2 regions of the Priestia sp. YIM B13491 genome follow, and region 1 is predicted to be linked to the other one. Evidence: a T-box and tRNA genes for the amino acid it is inferred to sense, from the RefSeq annotation. Region 1 holds a T-box; the other holds one or more tRNA genes.
The links. The T-box of region 1 lies ahead of alaS (alanine--tRNA ligase). A T-box ahead of a tRNA ligase gene usually reads a tRNA of that ligase, here a tRNA-Ala.
Positions count from the first base shown of each region.

Region 2: it encodes a tRNA-Ala, which carries the amino acid that the T-box ahead of alaS (alanine--tRNA ligase) is inferred to sense. The anticodon was not compared.

Region 1 covers NZ_JBHZOR010000001.1:293,723-300,918, forward strand. Annotated here, with positions in the region: gene recD2 (SF1B family DNA helicase RecD2) at 1-1,707, shown strand, start outside; gene ACFX4E_RS01435 (hypothetical protein) at 1,849-2,040, shown strand; gene ACFX4E_RS01440 (YrzQ family protein) at 2,066-2,200, shown strand; gene ACFX4E_RS01445 (AI-2E family transporter) at 2,315-3,376, shown strand; T-box leader at 3,428-3,639, shown strand; gene alaS (alanine--tRNA ligase) at 3,765-6,398, shown strand; gene ACFX4E_RS01455 (IreB family regulatory phosphoprotein) at 6,483-6,752, shown strand; gene ruvX (Holliday junction resolvase RuvX) at 6,753-7,169, shown strand.
Region 2 covers NZ_JBHZOR010000004.1:615,408-622,603, forward strand. Annotated here, with positions in the region: gene ACFX4E_RS18085 (phosphoglycerate dehydrogenase) at 1-676, shown strand, start outside; gene ACFX4E_RS18090 (hypothetical protein) at 801-1,262, shown strand; gene ACFX4E_RS18095 (DUF6143 family protein) at 1,541-2,083, shown strand; gene ACFX4E_RS18100 (hypothetical protein) at 2,892-3,041, shown strand; tRNA gene ACFX4E_RS18105 (tRNA-Ala) at 3,159-3,230, opposite strand; gene ACFX4E_RS18110 (HD domain-containing protein) at 3,337-3,885, opposite strand; gene ACFX4E_RS18115 (GH25 family lysozyme) at 4,111-5,412, shown strand; gene ACFX4E_RS18120 (hypothetical protein) at 5,594-5,824, shown strand; gene ACFX4E_RS18125 (DMT family transporter) at 5,982-6,881, opposite strand; gene pdxR (MocR-like pyridoxine biosynthesis transcription factor PdxR) at 7,018-7,196, shown strand, end outside.

The DNA of each region.
Region 1 (7,196 bases):
AGGCTTGGTATGGCAACCAATCATCCTGATCGTTTGCGCGCAGGTATTTTATACGTCATTGAGCAAGAATGCAATCAAATGGGGCATGTATACGTTACGGCAGACCAGCTGTATGGAAAAACAGCAGAGCTTCTTCGGAAAAGCAGGCATGAGAATCTGTCTGAAATGGATCTTACAAGAGAAGTGGACGCATTAAAAGCAGATAAAAAGCTTATCATCCAAGACGAAAAAATTTATTTTCCTCCCCTTTTCTATGCTGAAAAAGGGCTGGTTAAAGCTATTCAAAAAATTATGGCTCAAACGCAGTACGAAGAGCAGTTTCCGGAATCAGAATTCTTATTGGCTCTGGGTGAACTAGAAGAGCGGTTAGACGTCCAATATGCACCGTCTCAGCGCAAGGGTATACAAACCGCTTTAATGTCTCCAATGCTTCTCTTAACAGGTGGACCAGGTACAGGAAAAACAACGGTTATTAAAGGAATAGTCGAACTTTATGCAGAACTTCACGGATGTTCGTTAAATCCAGGGGACTATAAAAAAGATGAGGCTTTTCCTGTTTTACTTGTGGCACCTACGGGACGAGCTGCTAAACGAATGAGCGAAGCGACGGGACTTCCGGCAGTTACGATTCACCGATTATTAAAATGGAACGGACAAGAAGGATTTGATCATAATGAGGAAAATCCAATTGACGGAAAATTACTGATTGTAGATGAAGTATCAATGGTAGATTTGTGGCTCGCTCATCAGCTGTTTAAATCTCTTCCTGCTAATTTACAGGTTATTTTAGTTGGAGACGAAGACCAGCTTCCTTCAGTAGGTCCGGGACAGGTATTAAAAGATTTACTGAGTTCCGAAGTAGTTCCTACCGTCCGTCTGACAGATGTATACAGGCAAGCGGAAGGATCGTCAATTATTGATTTGGCTCATGAAATAAAAAAAGGAAAGCTTCCGGAAGACTTATCGAGGCAGCAAGGAGATCGTTCCTTTATTCGTTGTCAAGGACAGCACATTACGAACGTTGTGCAACAAGTTTGCGGGAATGCGTTAAAAAAAGGCTATACGGCTAAAGATATTCAAGTTTTAGCTCCTATGTATAAAGGTCCTGCAGGGATTGATAAACTGAATGAAGTTCTTCAGGAATTATTTAACCCGGCTTCTGAGCAAAGAAGAGAGCTTAAGCACGGAGATATTACGTACCGAGTCGGAGATAAAGTGCTGCAGCTTGTAAATCAGCCGGATAGCAACGTATTTAACGGAGATATGGGAGAAATCGTTTCGGTTTTCTTTGCCAAAGAAAATACGGAAAAACAGGATATGCTGGTTATTTCATATGAAGGAAATGAAGTAACTTACACAAAGCAAGACTTTAATCAAATAACTCATGCATACTGCTGTTCCATTCATAAATCACAGGGAAGTGAATTTCCCATTGTTGTGCTTCCAATTGTTAAAAGCTATTACCGGATGCTGCGACGCAATTTACTTTATACCGCCGTTACGCGAAGCAAACAGTTTTTAATTTTATGCGGAGAAGACGAAGCGTTTCAGCTTGGAGTTAGCCGAAATGAAGACAGCGTTCGCCAAACGAATTTACAGCCGCTGCTTCGAGAAAGCTTGGATAACGACATAGAAGATCCCGAAATTCCATTTATGAAAGATGCAAATATTGGGATGGAAAACGTTACGCCGTATGATTTCATGTAACCTTTCGCATGCTAACAAAGAGTTAAATAAACTCCTTTGTTGCCATCCTTCTTTGCTAATTGTCAGAAAATAAAGTATGGACATGGAAAGAAGTGGACATAATGCGTTTATATAAGTAGAACGTATAAAGAGGTGTCGACTTTGTTTAAATGTCCAAACTGTAAAAGTATTGACGTTGGCAAAATTGGTGTAAATCAGTATTACTGCTGGAATTGTTTTATTGAAATGACTATTTCAAAAGGACAAATTAATACTCACCAAGTAGAAGAAGATGGAACATTGAGCTCGCTTGATGATTTATTCTCAGACGACGAGCGCACAATCAATTTCTAATTCTTTTTTACCGGGAGGAAGAGCAATGGGCAGAATCATTCCGTCAGTAGTCGCTTTCGGTCTTGGAGCTTATGCATTTAAAATGGCAGATGATCGAGAGATGTTTACAAAAAGAAATATGAAAAAAATGCGTAAACGTATGATGAAAGCTATTCACTAATAAAAAAAGCACTATTGCACTGAGCTGCAATAGTGCTTTTTTGCAGGCAGAAGAGACAACTGCATGTATAAACTCCTTTCTTTATCAAAAAATAGAAGAGAGGAGGAGTTTACGTTGAAAGATAGTTCATTCAAATGGTTCTATAGATTCGGACTGCTGTTATTAGCGCTGCTGTGCATATTAGTCTTTTTTAAAGTCCAGTTTTTATGGCTTCCTGTTATTTACATGTTTTTAAAAGCACTGCTGCCTTTTTTTATTGCAGCATTCATTACATATTTACTTCATCCGCTTATTGAAAAAACGCATGATAAAGGCGTGCCTCGTCCTCTAGCTATTTTACTGATCTACATCATCTTTTTTGGAGGAATCGGGTTTGGAGCCTATAAGTCGTATCCTATTTTTGTGGAACAAGTAAAAGATTTAAACGAACAGCTGCCTCATTTTACGAATACATATAGACATTGGGTAGAATCGATTCATGATCGTACAACTTCACTTCCAAACGGTGTACATGAGAAAATTGAAGGCAGCATTGATGATGTAGAGGCTACGCTCAACGTGTGGCTTACAAAAGTGGCGGAAGGATTAAAGTCATTGATTACCTCTTTTTTGATTTTAATCATTATTCCATTTATTGTTTTTTATATGCTGAAGGATTTTTCCTCTATTAAGAAAGCAACAGCTTATGTCACGCCTAAAAAGTGGCACAAACCAGGCGAACGTTTTTTATCGGATGTGAATGAATCACTCGGCAATTACATTAGAGGGCAATTTTTTGTTTGTCTCATTATTGGTGTGATTGCCACAGCGGCACTGTGGTTCTTTCATGTGCCTTATGCACTTCTTTTAGGCTTCATTATTGGCGTAACGAATATCATCCCTTATTTTGGCCCGATTATTGGTGCGGTTCCAGCGGCTATTATTGCAGCCACAATCTCGATAAAGTTGGTTATTACCATTGTCATTATAATCTTTGTGCTGCAGTTTCTAGAGGGAAATGTGCTGTCTCCGCTTATCGTAGGAAAGAGCCTTCATATTCATCCTTTGTTTATCATGCTTGCGCTCCTTTTAGGAGGAGAATTTGGAGGAGTATTGGGTCTCATTTTGGCTGTGCCAATTTTAGCAGTCATTAAAATATCTATTTTGCATATCCGCTCTTATACGCTCAAACATTGACAAAGAGCGGTTAATTTGTCATAATATCGCCATAAGAAAACGCTACATATTTTAAACACAATGATGGATCGAGTACGTTGCACACTAGTTTTTAGAGAAGGGCTTCCTTGGCTGAAAGAAGCGCTAAACAAAGAGCAGCGGAACGCTAGTCCAGAGTGCAGGCTAAAACCTGCCGTGTCAGCAACGTTAACGCTATGAAGGTGATAAATGCTTTTGGCATTTATAATCAGGGTGGTACCGCGAGTTTAACTCTCGTCCCTGCTACAGGGATGAGAGTTTTTTTGTGTGCAAATAACTAGTAATTGCTTTTGTACACAGAGAAAATAGATGCTTTTATGTCATCATTTTTTTGTCTATAAATAAGAAGAGTATTAAAGGAGGACCAATCATGAAAAAACTGACATCAGCACAAGTTCGTCAAATGTATTTAGATTTCTTTAAAGAAAAAGGCCATGATGTAGAACCAAGCGCATCTTTAGTTCCGCATGAAGATCCGTCTTTATTATGGATTAACAGTGGAGTAGCTACATTAAAAAAATATTTTGATGGTCGTGTTATTCCTCAAAATCCGCGTATTTGTAACGCACAAAAATCCATTCGTACAAACGATATCGAAAACGTAGGTAAAACGGCTCGCCATCATACGTTTTTTGAAATGCTTGGTAATTTCTCTATCGGTGATTATTTCAAAGAAGAAGCCATCCAATGGGCATGGGAATTTTTAACGAGCGATAAATGGATTGGATTCGACGCAGATAAGCTATCTGTAACAGTTCACCCCGAAGATGAAGAAGCATTTAAGATTTGGAATGAAAAAATGGGCGTGCCTAAAGAGCGCATCATTCGTTTAGAAGGTAATTTCTGGGATATTGGAGAAGGTCCGAGTGGTCCAAATACAGAGATCTTTTATGATCGCGGAGAAGCATATGGAAATGACCTAACTGATCCGGAATTATATCCAGGTGGAGAAAATGAGCGTTATTTAGAAATTTGGAACCTTGTATTTTCTCAATTTAATCACAATCCTGATGGCACGTACACGCCGCTTCCAAAGAAAAACATCGATACGGGAATGGGCTTAGAGCGTATGGTTTCTGTTATTCAAGACGTGCAAACAAACTTTGATACAGATTTGTTTATGCCAATTATTGAAGCAACAGAAAACATTTCAGGCGCTAAATATCGTACAAATGATGAGCAAGATACGGCATTTAAAGTTATTGCTGACCATATTCGTACGGTAACATTTGCTGTAGGTGATGGTGCGCTTCCTTCAAATGAAGGTCGTGGGTATGTGCTGCGCCGTTTGTTACGCCGAGCAGTTCGCTATGCTAAAAAGCTAAACATTAATCGTCCGTTCATGTACGAGCTAGTGCCGGTAGTAGGTGAAATCATGGTTGATTTCTATCCGGAAGTAAAGGAAAAAACGGATTTTATCCAGCGCGTAGTAAAAAATGAAGAAGAGCGTTTTCACGAAACGTTAAATGACGGACTAGCTATTTTGGGAACCGTTATTAAAAAAGAAAAAGCGCAAAACAGTGATATGGTACAAGGCGAAGATGTTTTCCGTTTATATGACACGTATGGATTCCCTGTTGAATTAACGGAAGAATATGCAGAAGATGAGAACATGAAAATTGATCATGCAGGTTTTGAACGCGAAATGGAAGCACAGCGTGAGCGTGCACGTGCTGCTCGTCAAGATTCTAGCTCTATGCAAGTTCAAGGCGGCGTACTTGGTGAAGTAACTGTTGCAAGTGAGTTTGTTGGTTATGATAAAAATGAAGTAGAAACAGTTGTTGAAGCAATTATTGTAGACGGTGAGCTTGTTGACCGCGCTGAAGCTGGAACAGAAGCGCAAGTCATCTTAAGCCACACGCCATTCTACGCAGAAAGCGGCGGTCAAATTGCGGACCAAGGTACGATTCAAAGTGCCTCAGGAACAGCGGAAGTAAAAGACGTTCAAAAAGCGCCAAACGGCCAAAATGTCCAAACGGTAGCTGTAACAAACGGTGAGCTTGTAAAAGGTGAAACATATACGGCGGGGCTTGATGAAGAAAACCGCAGTGCGATTGTGAAAAACCATACGGCAACGCATTTATTGCATCAAGCATTAAAAGATACGTTAGGAACGCATGTTAATCAAGCGGGTTCTTTAGTAACAGCGGATCGCTTGCGCTTTGACTTCTCTCACTTTGGTCAAGTGACACAAGAAGAGCTTGAGAAAATTGAACAAATCGTTAATGAAAAGATTTGGGACAGCATCTCTGTACAAATTGAAAACAAAGCAATTGACGAAGCAAAAGCGATGGGTGCAATGGCGCTATTTGGTGAGAAATACGGAGATATCGTGCGCGTAGTACAAGTAGGCGACTACAGCTTAGAATTATGTGGTGGATGTCACGTGCCAAATACGTCTGTTATCGGTTTATTTAAAATTGTATCAGAATCGGGAATCGGTGCAGGTACTCGACGCATTGAAGCTGTAACTGGAAAAGCTGCCTATCAGTTAATGAACGATCAAGTAGGCTTACTAAAAGAAGCTGCGGCAAAAGTAAAATCCAATCCGCGTGATTTAGTAGGGCGCGTTGAAGGATTACTAGAAGAAATTCGTAATCTTCAGCGTGAAAATGATTCACTATCTACAAAGCTTGGCAATATTGAAGCTGGCAATCTCGTTGACCGCGTACAAAACATTAATGGTGTGAATGTCCTAGCAGCGAAAGTGAATGCAACGGATATGAATAACCTTCGTGCAATGGTTGACGATTTAAAACAAAAATTAGAATCCGCTGTGATCGTATTAGCTTCTCCACAAGGTGAAAAGGTAAATATTATTGCAGGTGTAACAAAAGATTTAATTGCTAAAGGCCATCACGCTGGCAAACTTGTTAAAGAAGTAGCGACGATTTGCGGCGGAGGCGGAGGCGGACGCCCTGACATGGCGCAAGCTGGAGGAAAAGACGCTAGCCAAATTGAAAAAGCACTTGGCACTGTAGAAGAATGGGTTAAATCCGTTTAATTCTCCTCTTTCTTGGTGTACAATATAAATAAGACTTAGCATAGTGCACAATGTGTTCACAAATTAAGAGAGTGAGGTGGGACCGTGAGTTCATTTGATAAAACCATGCAATTTAATTTTCAAGATGAGCCAGCTGAAACAAACGTACATGAAGTATTGTTTACGGTTTATGACGCACTGCAAGAAAAAGGCTACAACCCAATCAACCAAATCGTTGGGTATTTGTTATCAGGAGACCCTGCTTACATTCCTCGTCATAACGATGCGAGAAATACAATTCGCCAGTTAGAGCGAGACGAGCTCATTGAAGAACTTGTTAAATCTTATTTACAACAGCATCGAAAGGATTCATAAATGCGCGTATTAGGATTAGATGTAGGAACCAAAACAATTGGTGTGGCAGTTAGTGATGAAATGGGATGGACAGCGCAAGGAATTGAAACAATTAAAATTGCAGATGAGCAGATGGAGCAATCATATCCTCGTTTACAGCAGCTAATTGACGAATATTCCGTAGAGAAAATCGTAGTGGGTCTTCCTAAAAATATGAATGGTACGATTGGCCCTCGAGGCGAAGCATGCATTGAGTTTGCTGACAACGTCAAAGAAAAACTTAACATTGAAACGATGATGTGGGACGAGCGCTTGTCGACGATGGCAGCAGAGCGAGTACTGCTGTCTGCCGATGTAAGCCGTAAGAAACGCAAAAAAGTAATCGATAAAATGGCAGCTGTTATGATTCTTCAAGGATACTTAGACAGCAAGCAGTAAGAAAAGCAGCAGGCTTTGCCTCAGCTG
Region 2 (7,196 bases), on a different contig from region 1:
TCCATTCATTTCTGTTAATACAGCTTGGAATTTGTCTCGCAACGTACAGCGTGCAATGTCTCTAGAAGAACTATTTGCAGCATCTGACTATATTACGGTTCACGTTCCATTAACGGACGATACAAAAGGTGTTTTCAATAAAGAAACGTTTAGCATCATGAAACCTGATGTTCATATTTTGAACTTCTCACGCGGTGAGCTTGTAAACGAAGAAGATATGAAAGCTGCTCTTGAAAGTGGAAAAGTTGGACGATACATTACAGATTTCCCAAATCAAAATGTCTTGAACATGAAAAATGTTGTGCCAATTCCTCATCTAGGGGCATCAACTCAAGAATCAGAAGAAAACTGTGCGGTAATGGCAGCACGTCAAGTGAAAAATTTCTTAGAAACTGGAAACGTTAAAAACTCAGTGAACTTCCCGAATGCATCTCTTCCTTACACTGGGAAAAAACGCGTAGCTGCTTTCCATCACAACGTGCCGAATATGGTAGGACAACTTACGCAAGTTTTCTCAAACTACAATTTAAACATCGCAGATATGGTGAACAGAAGCCGCGGTGAATATGCGTATACAATGATCGATATTGACAATCAAGTAAGTGACGAGATTGTGCCTGAGCTAGAAGAAAAAATTGGTCAAATTGAAGGAATTATTACAAGTCGTATTATCTAATTTGGTTACTATCATATTCTAGTGTTGCAGCCCTAACTTAGAAAAGTTAGGGCTGTTTTTACATAGTGTTTATCTTCATATCATTTCCTTCATTCCCATAGCATATAGAAATACCTTTAAAGAGGTGAACGTTTTGTCAGGAGAACTGATCGGAATTTTGATAGGGTCGCTCATCGCGCTGGCAGGAACATTCATTACGTCTGTCGTAGCCATAGTGATGTCGAAAGAGCAATACAAGCAAGAGCTTCGCAAAGCATTTATCCAAAAGAAAGTTGATGCCTATACCCATGTGTGTCAAGTTATTCTAGCTATAAAAAACGATTTACTTACAAAAACTGTTTCTTCAGCCGGATTAAACTGGACGGCTCAATCTATTAACAAACTAGCAGATGTGTGTATTACGGAAGGGCTATGGATCGATGAAGAAGACAGCAAAAAGCTGGAGGTTCTGCAGAAGCAGCTTTCAAAATTTGTATTTGATGAAATAGAACTGTCTAGACATGATATTCTCACAGTCTGTTATGAAATTATTGAATATTGTGAAAAAAAGGTAAGGATTCTTCATTTTATGACTACAAAAGAATAGGTGATTACTACTTTAAGAAGTGATAGTAGAAGTATTAAAATAGCATCGAAGTATAAAGTCAAAAAAACAATCCGTTTATACACCAGCAGTCAACGAGGGCATTAGGAAGGTAAAGGCCAAGAGGGAATTTTATTTTGTAAAAGCGATAGGAAAAGATAGGCTCAGTACCGGGTCTATCTTTTTGCGTTTATATAAAGAGTAAATATATTTATATATGCATGTGTCCAAGCATTTATAGAAAAACCTCATAAAATATAGTACAGAAAGGAGATGATTGTATGTCAAATTACGAGTCGAGTAAACCTTATATTAAAGCTGTTAATATACCTAATCCTTTATATCAATCTTTAAAAGGAGACTACTTTGTCGGACAAACTGAGCCTATTCGTTTTGGTGGAAATAGAAATGCTTGGGGCGGGTTAGTTAACCCTTCCGGCTCCGGAGTAGATTTATTTGTGAATGCTTTTACTATCACTAACTATTCCAACGAACCTTTTACTGCTGAAATTTGGTTTAACTCTATCCCGCCTGGAAAAGGAACAACTTCAGATAATGTGAGTCCAGCAAATACTACAATACGTTCAAAACCAAAAGGGAAAATTAAATTTGCAGAAATGGTAAAAGGCTTTCCTACTAAAGGGGTAAACGTATTTAACCGTGTTGTTCCGCCGAAAAGTACATTAGTAAGTGATGAAGACGGCAAATTTATCTTTCCAAACAACGGTTCATACGTTATTTTCTTAGTTTCTCCGGGAAACAAAGAAATTGAAGCTGAAATTGCATATGGATGGTTCGAGAAAAAACGTAAGAAGGACTGTTAACTAAATAGGCCTTAACGATTGTATAAGCAGTGTATGAGCTATTTCATATTTCATACAGTTCTTAACAAACAGTAAGTGTTTATGAAAAGAACTTTGCAGCAACATACAAAGTTCTTTTTTTATAGCTTGCGTTTTTTCGTTCAATTGTGGATATAACTAAAGAAAAACAAAGCAAGCAAAAGGATAATTCCAACTACACAAGCCATTCGAATGGTATTTAAGGATGTTGATAACTAAGGGATTAAAGCGATAATACATAAAACTAAGCTACCTAGTACAATGGCAAAACGAATAACAAAAACGACTGTTATAGAACGAATGCCACATACAGCTGATATACTAATCACTTCTTTGTAGAATTAAGTAACCTTTTCGTCCAGGGTATAAGCATGCTTAACATCTCACGTTAATGTCTACATTCACATTATCTTAAGTTTCAATTCATACTGGCTTCATATAAATTAATCATACTGAATGTATTAATAAAAGATATGAGGTGGGACAATGTTAAACAAGCTTTTTAAACTATTTACAACAGAAACCGAGATATCTAAAGATAAAGAAGTAGATCTCCACGAAGAGAACGATTTTACCGAAGTTTGTGATGATTATTTCATTATAGATGAGTACTAGAAACCCTATAAAACGCTGCAAAATTGAAAGAATTGATTGAGTATATCTGTATAACCAGTAATTGTACAAGGGTCGTAAAGGTATACTTTTACGGCGAATTAATATTGATGAATTGCTTTTTACGTGAAACAATGTGAAAAAAATGGGCATCCTAGAAGCAAAAGGAGGGGATTGAATGGGCAAAGAACCAAATGATGAAACAAGTGAAGGGCTGAATCAGCTTTTTGAAATCATCAATGCAAAAGGCGACGAGGGCGAACTTAGAGAAATTGTCAGTAGGAGTAGTGAAAAGAATAATCATAAAAATCATGAGGATCAATCGTAAAAAGAAAATAAAAAACCTCTTCATGGAAATCATGAAGAGGTCAGATGAAATAGTATTGCAACCATTCCACCCTGCAGAGTGTTAAAGTGGTTTAAACTCTTGATACAACTGGTTTTATGGAACTGATGGGATTCGAACCCACGACCCCTTGTCTGCCAGACAAGTATTCTCCCACTGAACTACAGTCCCGATTATGTAGAGCCTTCATTGCGTGTTGACTCTACTATATTTTAATACGTATGCAGCGCATTCGCAATAGTTATTTTCAGTGTTTTCTAATTTTTTCATATGAATATTAACTTCTAAAAAAATCATTTACTTCTTGTTTATACGTATAAAAAAAACTTGGAATTTGGTTTGGTTCCAATCCTTGTGCAGCATATTTGCTGATGGATTCGTAGTACCATTTCTGCTTTTCGAATCCTCTTTTAAAGCTATTCCAAATCGTATCTCCTTGCTGATCGTAGCTTTCTTTTAAAGACCGTAAATTGTCTAATTTATCTGCTACAATTAAAGATTTCACTTCAAGAGAACCAGTTTTCACAATTTGAATTGTATGCTGTTTACGTTCTTCCCAGCTTTTTGATTTGTTTTCTGTATGAGCTTCAACAATCCCCGCTACCTCTAAACCAAATCTTTGTACAATTTCTTCGAGTGTTACACTTGTATCTTCTACAGCATCATGCAGATAAGCTGCTGCAATTACTTCTTCACTAAAACCCGCTTTTTCTAAAATATTACCTACGTTAATAGGATGAACAATATAAGGTATATCGGACAGTTTGCGCATTTGGCCGCTATGAGCGTGTTCTGCATATCTACGTGCTTCTTTTATTAAAGACATCATATTCCTCCACTTTTTATTCAGTATATCTTCATATTATTAGTATAAACGAATATAGCTTTCCTCACTTTATAAAATTGCACAAATTCATTTCTTATAATAAGGGAAGGCTACCAAAATCCCTTCATATTGTAGTTTTTTTATAAAGCCTAATATCTATTTAATAGGCCTGTATCAGTTGCCATTTCCTTTTTTATTCATAGTTTGTATGAAGGAGTGATAGCAATGCAAAACCGTAATAATCAAAATATTAAGGTCATTGATGTTTCTCATCACAACGGAACAATTGATTGGGAAAAAGTGGCGTCGGATGGTGTAAAAGGCGCGTATATTAAATTAACAGAAGGTACAACCTTCTTAGATAAAAAATCATATGATAATTATATAGGTGCAAAAAATGCAGGTCTACGTGTAGGCTTTTATCACTTTGCTCATGCTGATAATGATCCCATTGCAGAAGTTAATTTCTTTTTAAATAAATTAGGCAGCATGAAGGTTGATTTGCCTCATTGCTTAGATTTGGAAGAAAATAAAGGGAAAACAAAAGCGCAGGTCACAGCCTTTGCAGTTAGATGGATGGAGTATATTGAAAGGAAAACAAGCATTACGCCTATTCTTTACACGGGGTATAGTTTTATTAAATCCAATTTTACAAGCGTTGTGGCAAGATATCCGCTATGGATAGCTCGTTACAGTGGAAGTAACCGCTCTAAGGGATTTGCTAACCCAGGTGATACGGCGATTTGGGATAGATGGTCTATGTTTCAATATACAGATCAAGGAAAAGTAAACGGGATTAAAGGCAATGTTGATATCAATGAAATGGACCTGGATTTCTTTAATAGTATTAATACGGGCGTGACGGTGGTGGAAAATAATAAGCCATCAGCACAATTGCAGCAAGGTGATAGCGGACTAGCTGTAAAAGAACTGCAGCAAAACTTAATTAAATTAGGATTTGAACTTTCCCAGCAAGGAACCGATGGTCAATATGGCAGCGAAACTGTTGCAGCTGTTAAAGCTCTTCAAGAAAAGTATGGATTAACGTCAACTGGAAAAGCTGATGAGAAAACATTAGCTAAAATAATGGAATTGCTTAAGGGTGTAAGCAATTCTGTCGAAGAATCATTACCAAAGGTTACTTCACTCGGAGATAAATATTCTTTTCAAGTAAAAGCGAAGAAGGATATTGGAGTCTACAAATATGCGAATATAACAGAGAATTTTAGAACTATAAAAAAAGGCACGGTATTTAGTGTATATGGCTATACGAATGCAGCATGGGCTGTTCCAGGCGGATTTGTGCAAATGAAAGACGTAGAACCTATCCCAATTACAATTAAAACAGGCGGATTAAGTAAAGACATGGAAACAGAGTTTCGTGCTTTCTTAAAAAATGAAGGAATCGACAGTGAATTACACGTACATGCAATAGGTAATCCGTCCGCTGAACTTACCGCAGCTGGGCTGGATTTTGTAAAAGTTAAACAGTTTTTAGATAAAAAAGGCTGGTACTACAAGCAATAAACTCCCGCTCCGAAGAGCGGGGGTTTATTTTGGTATTTTGTAAAAAAAGAATAGCAGAGATGAATTAAGTAATTAAAATATGTTCTAAATAACAAAGTAGGTGATAACAAAAAAGTTTCTATGTATAGTTCACCTCTAACAGTCATATTTTTAGTCAACGGCTCATGGAGGGTGAATGAATATGAAAAATACGCAGATTCGAATTGAAACACTATCCTATCACTATGAAAGTATTATGGTGAATGATGAAGTAGAGCGTGCGATAAAAAGTATCGAAGTGACGTATCGAGCATATAAACATAACCATGTTTTAAATGGACATGTAGTACTTTCAGGAGAAGAGATTTACGATCTTCAGCAGCTGACTCACGCAGTGGCTGGGAAAATAAAAGCGGAATTAGAAACTACATAAAAAAGCGCCTTTCTTTAAATCTTAAACCAAGATTAAAGAAAGGCGCTTTTTTATTAATTGTTAATTAAACTGCAAAAAGAAGAAATTAAAGTATGTTCTAAATAAAATATATAAATAAAAAACATAGCCTCTAAGACAATTCCTTAAAGCATACACATTATCTTTGCATTGTGAACTTTGTCTCTTTTACCACTACTTTTCTTTTACTATGTGTAAGCAACACGCCGCATAACGTAATGATGCTTCCCACAATGGAAGCTGCACTCGGGATATCTTTTAAAAGCAGCCACGCTAAGAAAAAGGACAGCGCAGGAGTTAAGTAAAGAGAAATGGCAGCCTCAGCAGAACCTATACGCGATGTCAGATAAGCGAGTACCATATAGGGAATAACGGTTGGAAATAATCCTAAATATGTCACGCTTATCGCTGATCTGACAGAGATATGTGCAAGTTCTGTTTCTAACCCAGGTAAAAAAACAAGCATAGAAATTGTAGCCCCCCAAATACTGTACGTCACAAAAGAAAGAAAACCATACTTTTTTAATAAATTTTTTTGACATACTATATAGATGCTTTCTGCAAGGGCAGCTAGCAGAATCAGTAAGATTCCATTAATTGAGTGTACAAAGTTCTCTTTGCTGAAGGTTAAAAGTGCAATACCTGCAAAGCTTACTGCAGATCCAATCCATTTTCTTTTTCCGAACTCCTCCTGAAAAAGAAAAATAGCTAAAAGCGAAGAAAAAATAGGAGTAGTCGAGACCAGTAAACTCGCAATACCCGCACTCACCGTTTTTTCTCCAATGTTTAATGCCGTGTGATATACGGCAAAACCTAAAAAACCGAGTGCTAAAAGAAGTGGAATATCTTTTATATCAGGCAAGCGCATGCGTGTACCTATTGCAATAACTAACAGTACTAAAGAAGCAATACTTAACCGAACAAAAGCAAGGTGCTGAGGAGAAAACGATTCCAGCCCTATTTGAATAACTGGAAATGCTGAAGCCCATAAGCTAATCATCAGTATATGTAAGAACACCAGACTAAACGTTAATTTCATGCCTATTCATCTCCATTTTTCATTTTGAATCCAACCAGTATCTATTGTGGTTCCCATGTTAATAAACATTTGATAAAATGTCTTCAACCAGTTTAAAAGCAATTAACCCAACCACTTTAAAAACAGGAGTAAATGTATGAATCAAGGAAACAGTTCAAGTTATCCAAAATACAAACACATCATTGATTTTATGAAAGAGAAAATTGCGCGTGGAGAATGGCCGATTGGAAGTAAAATTCCTAGTCAGCGAAAGCTTGCTGCTATGTTCGATGTTAACCGAAGTACGGTCATCACGGCATTAGAGGAATTAACAGC